Regions from separate parts of the Paramixta manurensis genome, predicted to be linked through region 2. Evidence: predicted binding sites of a transcription regulator. Region 2 holds the regulator's gene; each other region holds the start of a gene.

Region 1 (3,828 bases), 2.0 Mb from region 2:
ATGATGGGCATCATCTCTTCGAGATGGTTGTCAAGCAAGCGATAGAAAAGGGTTTCGTTGGTGTCTTGAATATTGCGCAAATAGACGTGTTTATCGTTATCGTTTTTAAAGTCCTGAAACTGGCGCCAGGCACGTTCCGCCTGTTCTTCAATGGTTTCAACCGTTTCCGGCAGTAAGCCGTTGAGGTTGAAATCATTACGCTCTTCGATGGAAAAAGCGCTACCTTTGTTGAGTAGAGGAAACTCCAACAAAATCGGACCAGCGTAAGGGATATAAAGCGAACGTTTACTCTCGTATTCGAGTTCCATGCGGTATTAGCTCCGGTTGTTGACTTCCTGGTTGCGTAAGGGTGAGGGGTCAGCCCCGATCCTATGAAAATTCACGCAGAAGTACAGCTTTTGTTAATGGTTGATAACAAAAGCTGTGATTTTTCTCGACAGGATGCGGGAGCGGTTACGCTTTTTGCAAGGTTAGCGCTGTGAAATGATGGCAACCTAGCGCCGCGAGCGTTGCTTCGGTGGCGGGAGCTTGACTCAGTTTGCTGTCGGCGGTTTCAGCTAACACAGCGCGTGCAATGGCAGCACAATCCTCGCCGTGCATATTAGCCAGAATCAAAGCAGCCTGCAGCGGCGGTAAGCTTGGGTTAAACGCGGCATTTTCGGCGTAGCTGCCGCCATAGATAGCACCGCTGCGCATTTCCAGCGCCACGCCGCTATGCGCCTGGCTGTATGGCGCGTGGCTGCGGTTCGTCGCCTGAATTGCCGCCTGGGTGACTGCATCGCCCTCAGCTTGGTAACCGTGGTCTACCGGATCGAGCAGCAGCGTTTTAATCGCTAAATCCCGTGGCCCAAACGCATCGGGCAAATAGTCGCCGAGGGTGGCAGACGGGCGTCCCGGTAGGTTAATACGTAGCGTGGTACCGCTATTTAACTCATTCATAAACTGGCGGCAATGGCCGCATGGCGTGTAATTAACCGTAATTGCCGTCAGCCCGGTTTCACCTTTCAGCCAGGCGTGAGTCACCGCGCTTTGTTCCGCATGCACGGTTTGCTGCATGGTTGCGCCGATAAACTCCATATTGGCGCCGAAATACCAGTGGCCGCTGTTCCCGCGCGCCACCGCGCCGACATTAAAGTTTGAGAGGGCGGCGCGCGCGCAGGCCGCCGCCAGCGGCAATAACGCCAGCGCCAGCGCATCATCATCCAATTGTGTTTGCTGTTTTATGTGCTGAACCTGCTCCGGCGTGAATGACGCGGAAAAGGTGTTGGCGGACAAAATCGGGCGTAGCGCGTTCTGTAGCTCATCGGCTAAAGCGGCAAAAGCGGCGTGAAAACGTGGATGCATTACATACCTTCTGTTCGGAGATAGCGGGCAGTGATTCTAAACGGCTACTCGGTGCTTATATGTGATCTATCTCTCTCTATTAATGCAATGAGTGAAACTTATTTATAATTTGCGCGACTTGTCGCACCTTTTAGTGCAACAGACCCAATAATAGCGGGTATAAAAACGGGGCCAGCAATGAAGTGATAATGCCGCAGATAACCAGCGCCAGTGAACTAAAGGCGCCTTCCTGAAAATCAATTTCCGCACAACGCGCGGTACCCAGTGCATGGGAGGCGTTACCAATCGCCAGGCCGCGTGCCGCTTTATTGCGAACGTGCAGCAGATTAAGGACCATGTGACCAAACACAGCGCCGAGTACGCCAGCGACCAGTACACAAATGGCGCTAATCGCCGGAATACCCTGCAGGGAAGCGGATACCGCCATTGCAATTGGCGTGGTGACGGACTTGGGTAAAATGGTGGCGGCGATTTCCGGTGAGGCGCCCATCCACAAGGCGATGGCGGTGCCGGAAACCATCGCCGTCATGCTACCGATAAAGCAGATGGCGATAATTGATTTCCAGCGGGCGCGGATCTGATGCAGTTGCTCATACAGCGGTACCGCCAGTGCAACCACCGCCGGCTGCAACAAGTTATTAAGCACCGCGCTCCCCTGAAAATAACGCGCGTAAGGCATATTAATCAGTAATAACAACGGAATAATCACCGCCATTGAAACCAGCAACGGGTTAACCAGAGAAAGTTTGACCTGCGCGGCTAAGCGGCGGGCAGCAAAAAAGACACCGACCGTCAGCGGCAATGACCACCAGAGATCACTCATGGCCTGACTCCTCCTGATGTTGGTGCGCGTCATGCAGGCGCTGTGAACCATAGCCCACCACCACCAATATCAACAGCGTACTCACCACGCAGGACACCACGATCGGGCCGAATTGTGCCAGTAAAATATCGGTATAATCCATCACGCCAACGCTAATCGGGACAAATAGCAGGGCCATATAACGAATTAACAGGTAACTACCGGGCTGTACCCATTTGACCGGGACAATGCGCGCAACCAGCAAGGCAAACAGCAACAGCATGCCGAGGATACTGCCAGGAATGGCAATCGGCAGCAGCGTGGAAAGACCGTTACCGATAAACAAGCAGAGATAAAGAATGATGAAGGCGCGTAAATAACGCCAGCAGACAGATAGCGCGGTACGCATGACAGGCTCCTGTGTCGATGCCTTAATCATACGATCAAACACTCAGACGTGCTACCGAACACACTCGATCGGTAGAACGTAAACGGCTCCTGCTGCATTTCCGGTTGGAAAACAGCAGGAGCCCGTCAAAAGACCGACTATTTTACGGCCATGCCCGGCTGAGCGCCGCTATCTGCGCCGAGAATAAACAGATCTTTTCCGCCAGGACCGGCTGATAGCACCATGCCTTCCGACACACCAAAGCGCATTTTACGCGGCGCCAAATTTGCGACCACCACCGTCATGCGGCCTTCCAGCACTGACGGGTCCGGATAAGCAGCACGAATACCGGAGAAGATCTGCCGGGTTTCACCGCCCAGATCTAACACCAGACGCAGCAGCTTGTCCGAGCCATCGACCAACTCGGCGGTTTTGATCAGCGCCACGCGCATATCGACTTTGGCGAAATCGTCAAAGCTAATCGTATCCGCGATCGGATCCTCCGCCAGCGGGCCGCTTTGCGCCGGTTTTGCCGCCGCCGCATCCTCTTTCGAGGCTTCAATCAGGGCGTTAATTTTATCCATCTCAATACGGCTATACAGCGCTTTAAACGACGCTATCTGATGACCGAGCAGCGGCTGCTGAATCCCTTCCCAGCTCAGTTCCTGATTAAGGAAGGCCTCCACACGCTGGCTGAGCGACGGTAACACCGGCTTGAGCCATGTCATCAATATGCGGAACAGATTAATACCCATTGAGCAGATAGCTTGCAGATCGGCATCACGGCCTTCCTGTTTCGCCACCACCCACGGGGCTTGCTCATCAACATACCGATTAGCGAGATCCGCCAGCGCCATAATTTCACGGATAGCACGGTTAAACTCGCGATTAGCCCACGCATCGCCAATGCTCTGTGCCGCATCGGTAAAGGTTTTGTACAGCGCCGGGTCGGCCAGCGTATCAGAGAGCTTGCCGCCAAAACGTTTCGTAATAAACCCGGCGTTACGCGACGCAAGGTTAACCACTTTATTGACAATATCGGCGTTAACACGCTGAACAAAATCTTCCAGATTCAGGTCGATATCATCAATGCGCGAAGAGAGCTTCGCGGCGTAGTAGTAGCGCAGACTATCGGCATCCAGATGGTTAAGCCAGGTGCTGGCTTTAATAAACGTCCCGCGCGATTTAGACATTTTCGCGCCGTTTACCGTTACGTAACCATGCACGAATAGATTATTCGGCTTTCTGAACTGGCTTCCTTCCAGCATCGCCGGCCAGAACAGGCTGTGGAAGT
Region 2 (3,828 bases):
CGGTAAATCGCGCAAGTATTTGCACACCTATGATGAGGCGGTGCCGTGGAATCAGGTGCCGGGTACGTTTACGCCCTGGCAGCCGCTACCAGAACCTACCGACATCTTGTTTTATGAAGGCCTGCATGGCGGCGTGGTAACCCAACAGCATAATGTGGCGGATAAGGTCGATTTGCTGGTAGGCGTGGTGCCGATCGTTAACCTTGAATGGATCCAAAAATTGGTACGTGACACCAGTGAGCGCGGCCATTCGCGTGAAGCGGTGATGGATTCGGTCGTGCGTTCAATGGAAGATTACATTAATTACATTACGCCGCAGTTTTCACGCACGCATATTAACTTCCAGCGCGTTCCCACCGTCGATACCTCAAACCCGTTCGCTGCCCGCGGCATTCCATCGCTGGATGAGAGCTTTGTGGTGATTCATTTCCAGGGTCTGGAAGATATCGACTTCCCTTATTTATTGGCGATGTTGCAAGGTTCATTTATCTCGCACATCAATACGCTAGTGGTTCCGGGTGGAAAAATGGGGCTGGCCATGGAGCTGATTATGTCGCCGCTGGTGAAACGGCTGATGGAAGGCAAAAAAATCGAGTAATGCCAGAAGGATGCCGGGCCCCGGCATCCCATTATCGTTGGCGCAGGATCACAACGCCACAACCTCATAGCTATGGGTAATCTCAACGCCTTTCCCTAGCATGATAGCCACCGAACAATATTTTTCCGCCGATAAATCTACCGCCCGCGCGACCGCTTTATCGCTCAATGCCTTACCGCTAACGATAAAATGCAGATTGATATGGGTAAAAATACGCGGCGCTTCTTCCCGACGCTCCGAGCTGAGCTTGACTTCACAATCCGCCACCTCATTACGTCCCTTTTGCAGTATCGAAACCACATCAATCGCGCTACAGCCGCCCGCCGCCATCAGCACCATTTCCATTGGGCTTGGCGCTTTATCGCCTGAGTTCCCATCCATCAGTACCTGATGACCCGATGAGGATTCTCCCAAAAAGGTCAGCCCTTCAACCCACTTAACTCGCGCCTGCATCGCACTTCCTCCTAACCTTTCTCTGACATGTCAGACTACGCTTACCCGAATAAAACGGCAAACATCAACGATTCCCGTCATGCTGAAGCGAGACAACAGAAGACAGTAGCCTAAAGCTGTGCTACAAACAAAGCTGTAATATTTCGCCATTAAAAGCGAAAACGGGACAATTTGATGAGCTTAGCTCGAAACAGAGGCCCGGAAAATTTCCTGCCAGGAAAATGTTTGAATATTTCCACGCCTAACAGGGAACTTTGCCCTGTGTTTAGGGCACGATTACAACAGAGGATAACAGCGAATGGTTCTCGGCAAACCGCAAACAGACCCTACACTCGAATGGTTCCTGTCACATTGCCATATTCACAAATATCCATCCAAAAGCACGCTAATTCATCAAGGTGAAAAGGCCGAAACGCTCTACTACATCGTCAAAGGTGCCGTAGCCGTGCTGATCAAGGATGAAGAAGGCAAAGAGATGATCCTCTCCTACCTCAATCAGGGTGATTTCATTGGCGAGCTTGGCTTGTTCGAAGAGGGTCAGGAACGTAGTGCGTGGGTCCGTGCAAAAACGGCCTGTGAAGTGGCTGAAATTTCCTATAAGAAATTCCGTCAGTTGATTCAGGTTAACCCAGACATCCTCATGCGCCTCTCTTCGCAAATGGCGCGTCGCCTCCAGGTCACATCGGAAAAAGTGGGTAACCTCGCTTTCCTCGACGTGACGGGACGTATCGCACAAACTTTACTCAATCTGGCAAAACAGCCCGACGCGATGACACATCCGGACGGCATGCAAATTAAAATTACGCGTCAAGAGATTGGCCAGATCGTTGGCTGCTCACGCGAAACCGTCGGGCGTATCCTGAAAATGCTGGAAGACCAAAATCTGATCTCCGCGCACGGCAAAACCATCGTCGTCTACGGCACGCGCTAAGCTCTCTAAACCCACGGCGTGATACCTGGTATCGCGCCGTTTTTTTATACTGTGATAAGCGGATGTGGCGGCGAATAATTTATCACCCTGAAGTCAATTATGCGTTGCGGCAAACGTTGGTGCTCTGTTTGCCGGTCGCGATTGGCTGGCTATTTGGTAACTTACAACAGGGTCTGTTGTTCTCGCTGGTGCCTGCCTGTTGCAATATTGCCGGTCTGGATACGCCGCATAAGCGCTTTTTTAAGCGCCTGATTGTCGGCGGCACCTTATTTGCCACCAGCAGTTTCCTAATCCAGTGGTTGACGCAACACGCAATTCCCTTACCGGCTATCTTGCTTGCCATGCCGCTATTACTGGGCGTGACCGGAGAAATCAGCCCGCTCCATGCGCGTCTACTGCCGGCCTCACTGATTGCCGCCATCTTTACCCTCAGCCTGATCGGCCGCATGCCGATCTGGGCACCACCGCTTCTCTATATTGGCGGAACTATTTGGTACGGCTTCTTTAACTGGTTCTGGTTTTCGCTGTGGAAAGAGCAACCAATGCGTGAAACGTTGAGCCTGCTCTATCGTGAACTCGCCGACTATTGCGATGCGAAATACACCTTACTTACCCGTTTAACCGATCCGGAGAAAGCGCTGCCGCCGCTGTTGGCGCGCCAGCAGAAAGCGGTCGACCTGATTAACATGTGCTATCAGCAAATGCATATGTTGGCCGCCAACCGAAACAATAGCCATAAACGCCTGACGCGCGCGTTTCAGGTCGCGCTCGATCTACAAGAACATATTTCGGTGAGCTTGCATCAACCGGAAGAAGTACAAAAGCTGGTAGAGCAGAGCCATGCTGAGGCGGTGATCCGCTGGAACGCCAACCTGATCTCTGCCCGGTTACGCGAGCTGGCCGATGACATTCTCTACCACCGGCTGCCCGATCGTTTCACGATGGAGAAACCTTTGCAGGCGCTGGAGAAAATTTCCCGCCAGCATCCGGATAACCCCGTCGGTAACTTCTGCTATTACCATTTCAGCCGCATTGCTCGCGTGTTGCGGACACAGCGCCCGCTCTATCCACGCGATCTGATGGCGGACCGGCAGCGCCGTTTGCCGCTGCTACCGGCGTTACGTAGCTATCTGTCGATCAAGTCCGCCGCACTGCGCACGGCGGCACGTTTTGCGGTCATGCTGGGGATTGGTAGTACGTTGGCGTTGTCGTTTAACATTCCCAAACCTTACTGGATTCTGATGACGATTATGTTTGTCAGCCAGAATGGCTATAGCGCAACGCGTGTTCGTATCCAACACCGGGCGCTAGGCACCTTTGCCGGGCTGGTTATCGCCGCCGCCACGCTGCGGTTTGAGGTACCGGAAACCATTACGTTAAGCATAATGTTGGCGATCACGCTGATCAGTTATCTGTTCACGCGCAAATTCTATGGCTGGTCCATGGTCGGTTTTACCGTAACGGCGGTGTATTCATTACAACTGTTGTCGCTAAATGGCGCGCAATTCCTGCTGCCGCGCTTGATGGATACGCTAATGGGCTGCCTGATTGCCTTTGCCGGTATGATTTGGCTCTGGCCGCAGTGGCAGAGTGGCTTATTACGTCAGAATGCGCACGACGCGCTCGGCGCTTATCAGGACGCGCTGCGTCAATTATTAGGCGATGAGCAAGCGCCGGAGAAACTGGCCTGGCAGCGCGTGCGGGCCAACCAGGCGCATAACGCGTTGTTTAATTCACTCAATCAGGCCATGCAGGAACCGGGGTTTAACGACCGTTATCTGGCGGATATGAAACTGTGGGTAACTCACAGCCAGTTTATTGTTGAGCACATTAACGCTATGACGAT
Region 3 (3,828 bases), 2.0 Mb from region 2:
ATGCAAAAAGCCGGGCTAAACACGGGATTTCTCTCTTTTAATACGCAAAAAGCGCCGTTGGATAATGTGAAAGTTCGCCAGGCGCTGACGATGGCGATCAATAAACCGGCGATTGTCGCGGCGGTGTTTCAGGGCACCGGCACGGTAGCGAAAAATATATTACCGCCGGGCGTTTGGAGCGCGGATGAAAAATTAAAAGATTATGATTATGATCCGGAAAAAGCGCGGGCGCTGTTGCAGGAGGCCGGTATCAAACCGGGTACCACGATTGACCTGTGGGCGATGCCGGTTCAGCGGCCTTATAATCCAAATGCCCGCCGTATGGCAGAGATGATCCAGGCGGATTGGGCCAAGGTGGGGATAAAAGCCAATATTGTCAGCTATGAATGGGGTGAATATCTTAAGCGGCTCAAAGAGGGAGAGCATCAGGCCGCCTTGATGGGGTGGACCACGGCGACCGGCGATCCGGATAACTTTTTCGGCCCGCTATACAGTTGTACCTCGGCGAATGGCGGCTCCAATTCATCAAAATGGTGCTATCAGCCATTTGAGAAATTAATTGTTGCGGCTCGCGCTGAGCAGGACCATGCCAAACGGGTGGCCCTGTACCAGCAGGCGCAACAAATCATGCATGATCAGGCACCGGCGGTGATGATTGCGCATTCCACTATTTTTGAGCCGGTACGAAAATCGGTCACGGGTTATGAAGTCGACCCGTTTGGAAAACACATTTTTTATCAGGTTGATATTAAACAGTAATCGCTCCGGCCCTTTCTTTCCGGAAAGGGCCATTTCGCCGCACGCTTCGCATTTTTTCCTTTTCTGCCGTCAGGTTTATTGACGTTCCGCGGGTTAGCTTCAACACTTAATTGGCTTTATTTCTCAATCTTTTTTGCAAAGCCTCTTGGCAGGAGCAAGTAAATGAGTGCGAAATACGAAATATTCAGTGGTAAAAACGGGCAATATTATTTTCGGTTGAAGGCCGGTAACGGTGAAGTCATATTGTCCGGGGAAGGTTACGTCAGTAAATCGGGTTGCCAGAACGGTATTGAGTCCGTGAAGAAAAACGCCGGAGATGAGAAGAATTACGAACATCTTACCGCCAAAAATGGTGCGCCGTATTTTACGCTTAAAGCGGCAAACCATCAGGTGATTGGCCAAAGCGAGATGTATAGCTCGGTACAAGCGCGAGATAAAGGCATTGCGTCGGTGGTTAAGAATGGGCCAACCGCAGACGTTGTCGACCTGACGGAGTAAGGGCAAAAAGGGCCGGCATCCGGCGCCAGCCCTTTATTATCGGTGACTTAAGACTCGGCCAACTGTGGCGTTCTGGCGGCAGTTGTTTGGCAAACGCCCGACAGCATGGGCCATAACTGCATCATGGTATCAATAATCCCATCCAGCTCTTCGCGTGTGGAACCTTCTCGTGCGCGAACTGACATGCCCTGTAAAACACAGGTAAGATATTTAGCTAGCGCCCGTGTATCTGTCGAGGCGCTCAATTCGCCCTTAACCTGCCGCTCCTGCAAAAACGTCTCTAGCGAATTTTCCTGTGAGTGGTGTTTTGCCCGTAGCATATCGGCAACCTCGGAAGAGGAGGCGGAGAGTGCGGTAGAGGTGCAGATAAAGAAGCACCCGGCCGGTTTATCGCGATCGGTAAAACACTCGGCGGTGGCACGAAAATAATTTTCAATGCCTTTCGAAACGCAACTCTCTTCACAGCGTAAGGTCGCGTTGCGCTGTGCAGTAAACTTCTCAATATAGCGATGCATGACAGCGCGAAACAGCCCCTCTTTATTTTCAAACTCCGCATACAGCGTTGGCGCTTTCGCACCCGTAGCCGTCACTAAATCTGACATAGAGGTCGCTTCATAACCGTGCGCCCAGAATAATTCCAGCGCTTTATCAAGAGCGGTTTCACGATCGAAAAGTTTCGGCCTTCCGCGACCTTTCTTCACACAGACGTCCTGATTGATAGTCATATGCCCTCGCTTAACCTCAACTGCACAACAAAATAAATTACCGATCATTATAAAAATAATCAAGCCTGCATGTCGAGTCAGCTTTTGTGAAGTGCGTCACAATTTAACCTTTTGTGCGATCGGGTGAAGAGCAGGGCATTTTAGCCGCCAAAAACAGCCCGCCTTTTTAACTTTAAATCGTTTTTATTCATTAGGTTATATTTTAAATTAACGATCATTATAAAATAGGGTTGACGCCCATAGGGCAACAGGTTTAGCATTTACCTATCGATCGTTAATTAAATAACGACGCAGAAAACCAGATAACCCAATTTAAGAGAGAAGACATTATGAAAAACGCAAAAATTGCTATCGCCGCTATCGTATTTTCCACTCTGTCATTTGGCGCAACTGCCGCTGATTTGGTTAATAGCGCACCAGAAGGGCAACAAAAAGTGGGTGTGATTTCTGCGACTGGGGGCCATGACCTGACTTCGCTGGAAACACAATTGAACGCTAAAGCGAATGCCGCAGGTGCTAAATCATTCCGCATCACTTCGACCACCGGTCAGGATGTTATGCACGGTACCGCCGTTATTTATCAGTAAGTTCAACACTCACTCACGCATTGATTACAGATTAAGGGTATCGTCATGAAAAGTATTAAATACGCGGTTGCCGCGCTGGTGTTAAGCACCGTTTCTTTTGCCGGTTTCGCTGCTCAGGAAGTGAACTTTGCGCCCGCCGATCAACAGAAAATCGGTGTGATTAGCGCGACCGGGAGCACCAACTTAACCTCACTGGAAAACCAGTTAGCGGAAAAGGCCGAAGCGGCAGGCGCAAAGTCCTACCGCATCACTTCGACCTCTGGCAACAACAACCTGCATGGCACCGCAGTGATCTATAACTAATCGGCAATGGCGGAGGACTCTCTCCGCCAGCACACGATCAAGCTTCAAATCGGGTTTATTGTTATGTTATAACATATCAATAAATCCATCATTTGAGGCTTTTTTTATGTTCGTAAACTCACTTCCCACCTTTCAACGCCTACCGGTTACCGTCCTTTCCGGCTTTCTTGGCGCGGGCAAAACAACCTTGCTTAATCATATTCTTAATAATCGCGAAAACCGCCGGGTCGCGGTAATCGTCAATGATATGTCGGAAGTCAATATTGATGCTGCGCTAGTACGTGATGGCGGCGCGGAACTCTCCCGTACCGATGAAAGATTGGTTGAGATGAGTAACGGTTGTATCTGCTGCACATTACGTGAAGACCTTTTACTGGAAGTCAATCGGCTGGCAAAAGAGGGGCGATTTGATCATTTGGTGATTGAGTCAACCGGCATCTCTGAGCCTTTACCGGTCGCTGAAACATTCACCTTTATCGGCGATGATGGTCTCAGTCTGGGCGATGTCGCTCGCCTTGACACGATGGTCACGGTGGTTGATGCGTGGAATTTCTTGCGCGATTATGCCTCAAATGAAAGTTTACAGACGCGCGGTGAATCACTGGGTGAAGAGGATGAACGTACCGTGGTTGATTTGTTGATCGAGCAAATTGAGTTTTGCGATGTACTGGTGGTCAACAAAATTGATTTGGTAAGCGACAGCGAACGCGAAAGGTTGATCGCAATGTTACATAGCCTCAATCCACGCGCAAAAATTGAGTTAGCGCAGTTTGGCCAGGTTCCTTTAAATCGTGTATTGGATACCGGGTTATTTGATTTTACCGCCGCATCGCAGGCGCCGGGTTGGTTGCAAGAGTTGCGGGGCGAGCATACGCCTGAAACGGAAGAATATGGCATCACACATTTCGTTTTCCAGGCGCGGCGTCCCTTTCATCCGCAGCGTTTTTGGCAGGTTG
Region 4 (3,828 bases), 1.1 Mb from region 2:
TGCTAGTACAGCAAGTGCGGAGCCGTTTGTCCAGCCTGTGGTTAAGAAAAAGTGATAAATATCGACATTTTTTCCTCAGGAAACATTTTCACGTGCGACACAGTGATTAAAACTGCCAACGCAGCCATGCAAAATAAACATTTCCATTATTGTAGGTTCCTGGAATGTAAGTCATCTGAAAGGTCGCCGGGCCATAACCGATGGAGGCTAACGGCAACAACACCGGTATGGGAATGTAATGCCAGTTATCACGCGCCGTTACCCCGGCGGTGTAGCCCGCGCCAAAATGAATATTATCGTCACTAAAGGGACGCCAGGTTTTCTCCCAACCATAGCCGCCAATAGGTTCCCATTTATTGAACGAATCTTTAAACGCCATCAGATACAGGCCATTCCAGTTGCCATTCGCATCATAACGAGAAATCCCCCCACCGGCTCCCCACGGACGCTCGTTATAGCGTCTGATATGCTCATCATCGTAGGTCCAGCGGTTATGCCAGGTAATCGCCGGGATATAAAGGTCAACACTGTCTGATGAGGTCCAGGTATCATGGACATTGGTCGAAAAGGTTTGCCACCCTTCTTGTAGCATACCGCCAACACTACTCGCTGACGCTGGCATGGCTGCCGCGCCGCCGATCGCTAATGAAACAACCACAGCATTACATATTTTCACGGGGTTCACGGTCCGCCTCGGTGAATTAATCGATTTTGCTTATTACTGCAAGTACTTACAGTTTTACTACCTGACTCGTTAACGCAAACTCTACCGTTAACCGGATAAATAACGCATAAACAACGAATTTTAAACGACGTTACTGTATCAACTTATTGTCGACCCACTCTATTTATAACCATCTGTTAACCGAGTTTACACCGATATTTTACCGTGCAAACGATCAAGTTTTCTTATGAGTTATCTCATAATTTTTGTTAAGATATTGACTTATGCCGAACGAGAACAGGGACGAGTAAGGTATGGTGTTAAAGGTAAGATGCAATGCTTGTGGTAGCAGGAAATTTATTTATACCTTCCAGCACGACGCTCCCCGGCATCATCATGGAGCCATTTGTGCGGTCTGTCACAAACCACTTACTGTTCAGGATTTATTGCCCGCCACTGAGGTTGATCCCATTGCGAAATGCCTGATAAAACAACAGCAAACCGGCTAGTTACGCCGGATCGTTAATCTATCTGGCGTAACCACCCATGCGGGTTAGAAGATCAATTTAAACACGCCGGTTAAAGTGAGTAGGCCGACAATAAAGATGATTGCGATAATCCAGAGAAATATTTTCATTCCATTTTCCTCGCCCAGTGAGTGATAAAAAACGCCTTATCAGAATGAGTTAAGTATAGGCGAGGTTTTTCATTGCGTCGCTAAATGCTCTGCCCTCCTTGGTTGCCTTCACCGAGGCAAAAATTACCAACTAAACTTAAACAGGGTATTGGCCCGGGGCCTCAGTTGTTATGTTTTTTAACAGCAAGTAACAAGGAGATCTTATGAGCACAATTAATACCAGCATGGGCAGATATTGTTTGAAAGCGAAGGATGCCGGTGACCTGATTAAAGGTTCTATCTCCATCAATGATGAAGGCGGCGCACAGCTCACTTCGCAAGAATTTAGTGAACATTACCTTGATGATGTCGTGAATAACGTCATTTATCCGGTTACTGGCGGTAACCGTGAGATTGCGCGTGCCTTGCGCGAACAAATGGTCAAAGCGGGTTTCGAACAACCTCATTAATTATTTTTCTTTTCGGGTCATCCGGTGATGGCCCGTTTCCCGCCTCCCGCGAGTCATATCCATATCCTGTGTCACTGAATTTCCTCTTTGCGATGAAGATCAAACTCTTGCTGTTGAATTGCCAACCGGGTGCTGACGCAGACACCTTGCTGCCTGTTACACTCGGTTATCCGTCATCAGCCTAAATATCGTCAGGAGAAAAAGTGATTACCAGCCAGATGATTACTAACCGCCAAGCATTTTTTGGTCGCGGTAGCCTGGCAACGCTTTGCCGGTTGCTAGAGGCCGCATCGCTGCCAACGCTACTGTTTTGTGGGCGCTCTTTTATTGACGGCTCACACTATGCAGCAATAAAAGAGCGCCTGGATCCCCATCTGTTGGGCTATGAAATAGTTAGCCATGAAGCCTCTCCGGCTGAAATTGATGCCTGGACCGCCCGCTGGCGCGGTAAGGCGGCGCGTGTGGTAGCCATCGGCGGCGGTAGCGTCCTTGATGCCGCCAAAGCCTTTGCCGCAATGAGCCTGCACCCCTTAAATACCTTACGCTATCTGGAAAAGGTGGGCGATAGCCCGGTCAGTGGCGCGACCTTACCGCTGATCGCCATTCCCACTACCGCTGGCACCGGCAGTGAAGTGACACAAAACGCGGTAGTAACCGATAAACAGACGATAAAGGTCAAAGCTTCACTGCGTCACGAGAACTTCGTCCCTGAAGTCGCTATCCTCGATCCCGATTTGCTGAAAGGCGCGCCAGACCATGTTTTAGCCTGCTGTGCTATTGATGCCTTTACCCACTTATTTGAAGCATGGCTCTCCGCCAAGGGCAATAGCTTTAGCCGCCAAACCGCCCTGAATGGTATGCGTCACTTTATCACCGCCTGGCCGGCGTTAAACCGCAGCGATAAGCAAGGGGACGAGGCGCGCGAAGCAATGATGATGGCCTCCTGGTTTGGCGGCCAAAGCTTGAGCATGGCCGGTCTCGGCGTGATACACGGCATCGCGGGGGAACTGGGCGCGATTAAGGACTTTCACCACGGCGAAGTGTGCGGCCGGTTACTGTTCCCCTTCCTTATGCTACTCAATGAGAGCCCGCATCCTGAACAACAGGCCTTAATGCGTACTCTGGATGAAGCCTTGTTCGCCACCCGCCACGAACACCCGGCTCTTTACCTCGCTGAGTGGCTACAGCAACAGGCTATCACTCCATTTTGGCAACATCCGCCCTCGCTTAGCAACGCCGACATTGATTGGGTTCTGGCCCGCTCAAATAGCAAAAACGCGCTGGTCAACTACGATGCCGAGCAACAACGCTTTATGTTGCGCGCCGCCTGGCCGGTGGAATAACGTCCGCGACGCTTAATGCACAGTGGTAAAAAAAGTGCGTTAAGCGGGAACCCCTTCCGCTTTTTTGCGACATAGCGATGAGAGGTAGATGTGTCAGGTTGGTTTACCGCCGTTCAACACGGCGGTCTTGCGCTTCATGATGTTGATTAACTTCCAATGAAAGTAGACAGGATGACAATTAAATTATTGCTCGCCGACGATCACGTATTAATGCGCGAAGGCTTAAAACAACTTTTAGCCCTGGATAGCAACATTCGTGTAGTGGCTGAAGCGGGAAATGGCGAAGAGGTGCTGGCGCTACTCGCCTGGCAACCGGTGGATGTCTTACTGCTTGATCTATCGATGCCCGGCGTCAGTGGGCCGGAGCTGGTAAAACAAATTGCGCGCCAGTGGCCTTTTTTACCGGTATTAGTACTCAGCATGCATAATGAGCCACAGATTGCGCAAGCGGTGCTGGCAAGCGGCGCGCAAGGGTTTGTTACCAAAGATCAGGATCCTAAAACCCTCTTAACCGCTATCCACCGGGTTGCGGAACAACAGCGTTATATCGATCCTACGCTGGCAGAAGCGATTATTTTTGCCAGCCAGGATAGCGGACATTTGCAGCGCTATGAACTGCTATCGCTGCGCGAAAAGCAGATCATGCGGTTACTGAGCGAAGGCAATAACGTCAATACCATTGCCGAAAATCTCAATATCAGTAATAAAACCGTTAGCACTCACAAAGCGCGGATG

The links. Region 2 encodes CRP, which controls carbon source genes, mostly activating them, when cyclic AMP is high. Its sites were predicted from a motif close to ATGTGANNNNNNTCACAT; they were not measured.
Region 1: the regulator CRP is predicted to act here: its motif matches at 1,404-1,421, upstream of cdd (cytidine deaminase).
Region 3: the regulator CRP is predicted to act here: its motif matches at 2,067-2,084, upstream of bhsA (multiple stress resistance protein BhsA).
Region 4: the regulator CRP is predicted to act here: its motif matches at 1,838-1,855, upstream of PMPD1_RS07045 (iron-containing alcohol dehydrogenase).

The regions. Positions count from the first base shown of each region.
Region 1 is NZ_CP054212.1:3,031,048-3,034,875, reverse strand. It holds gene PMPD1_RS14650 (NAD-dependent malic enzyme) at 1-308, opposite strand, end outside; gene cdd (cytidine deaminase) at 454-1,344, opposite strand; gene PMPD1_RS14640 (CidB/LrgB family autolysis modulator) at 1,475-2,167, opposite strand; gene PMPD1_RS14635 (CidA/LrgA family protein) at 2,160-2,555, opposite strand; gene metG (methionine--tRNA ligase) at 2,693-3,828, opposite strand, start outside.
Region 2 is NZ_CP054212.1:372,207-376,034, reverse strand. It holds gene PMPD1_RS01710 (phosphoribulokinase) at 1-598, shown strand, start outside; gene PMPD1_RS01705 (OsmC family protein) at 647-1,051, opposite strand; gene crp (cAMP-activated global transcriptional regulator CRP) at 1,350-1,982, shown strand; gene PMPD1_RS01695 (YccS/YhfK family putative transporter) at 2,045-3,828, shown strand, end outside.
Region 3 is NZ_CP054212.1:2,363,742-2,367,569, reverse strand. It holds gene PMPD1_RS11480 (ABC transporter substrate-binding protein) at 1-759, shown strand, start outside; gene PMPD1_RS11475 (YegP family protein) at 922-1,257, shown strand; gene PMPD1_RS11470 (TetR/AcrR family transcriptional regulator) at 1,305-1,982, opposite strand; gene bhsA (multiple stress resistance protein BhsA) at 2,312-2,569, shown strand; gene bhsA (multiple stress resistance protein BhsA) at 2,615-2,872, shown strand; gene zigA (zinc metallochaperone GTPase ZigA) at 2,979-3,828, shown strand, end outside.
Region 4 is NZ_CP054212.1:1,446,054-1,449,881, reverse strand. It holds gene pagP (lipid IV(A) palmitoyltransferase PagP) at 107-622, opposite strand; gene PMPD1_RS22910 (small membrane protein YohP) at 1,218-1,301, opposite strand; gene PMPD1_RS07050 (hypothetical protein) at 1,505-1,750, shown strand; gene PMPD1_RS07045 (iron-containing alcohol dehydrogenase) at 1,954-3,093, shown strand; gene PMPD1_RS07040 (response regulator) at 3,265-3,828, shown strand, end outside.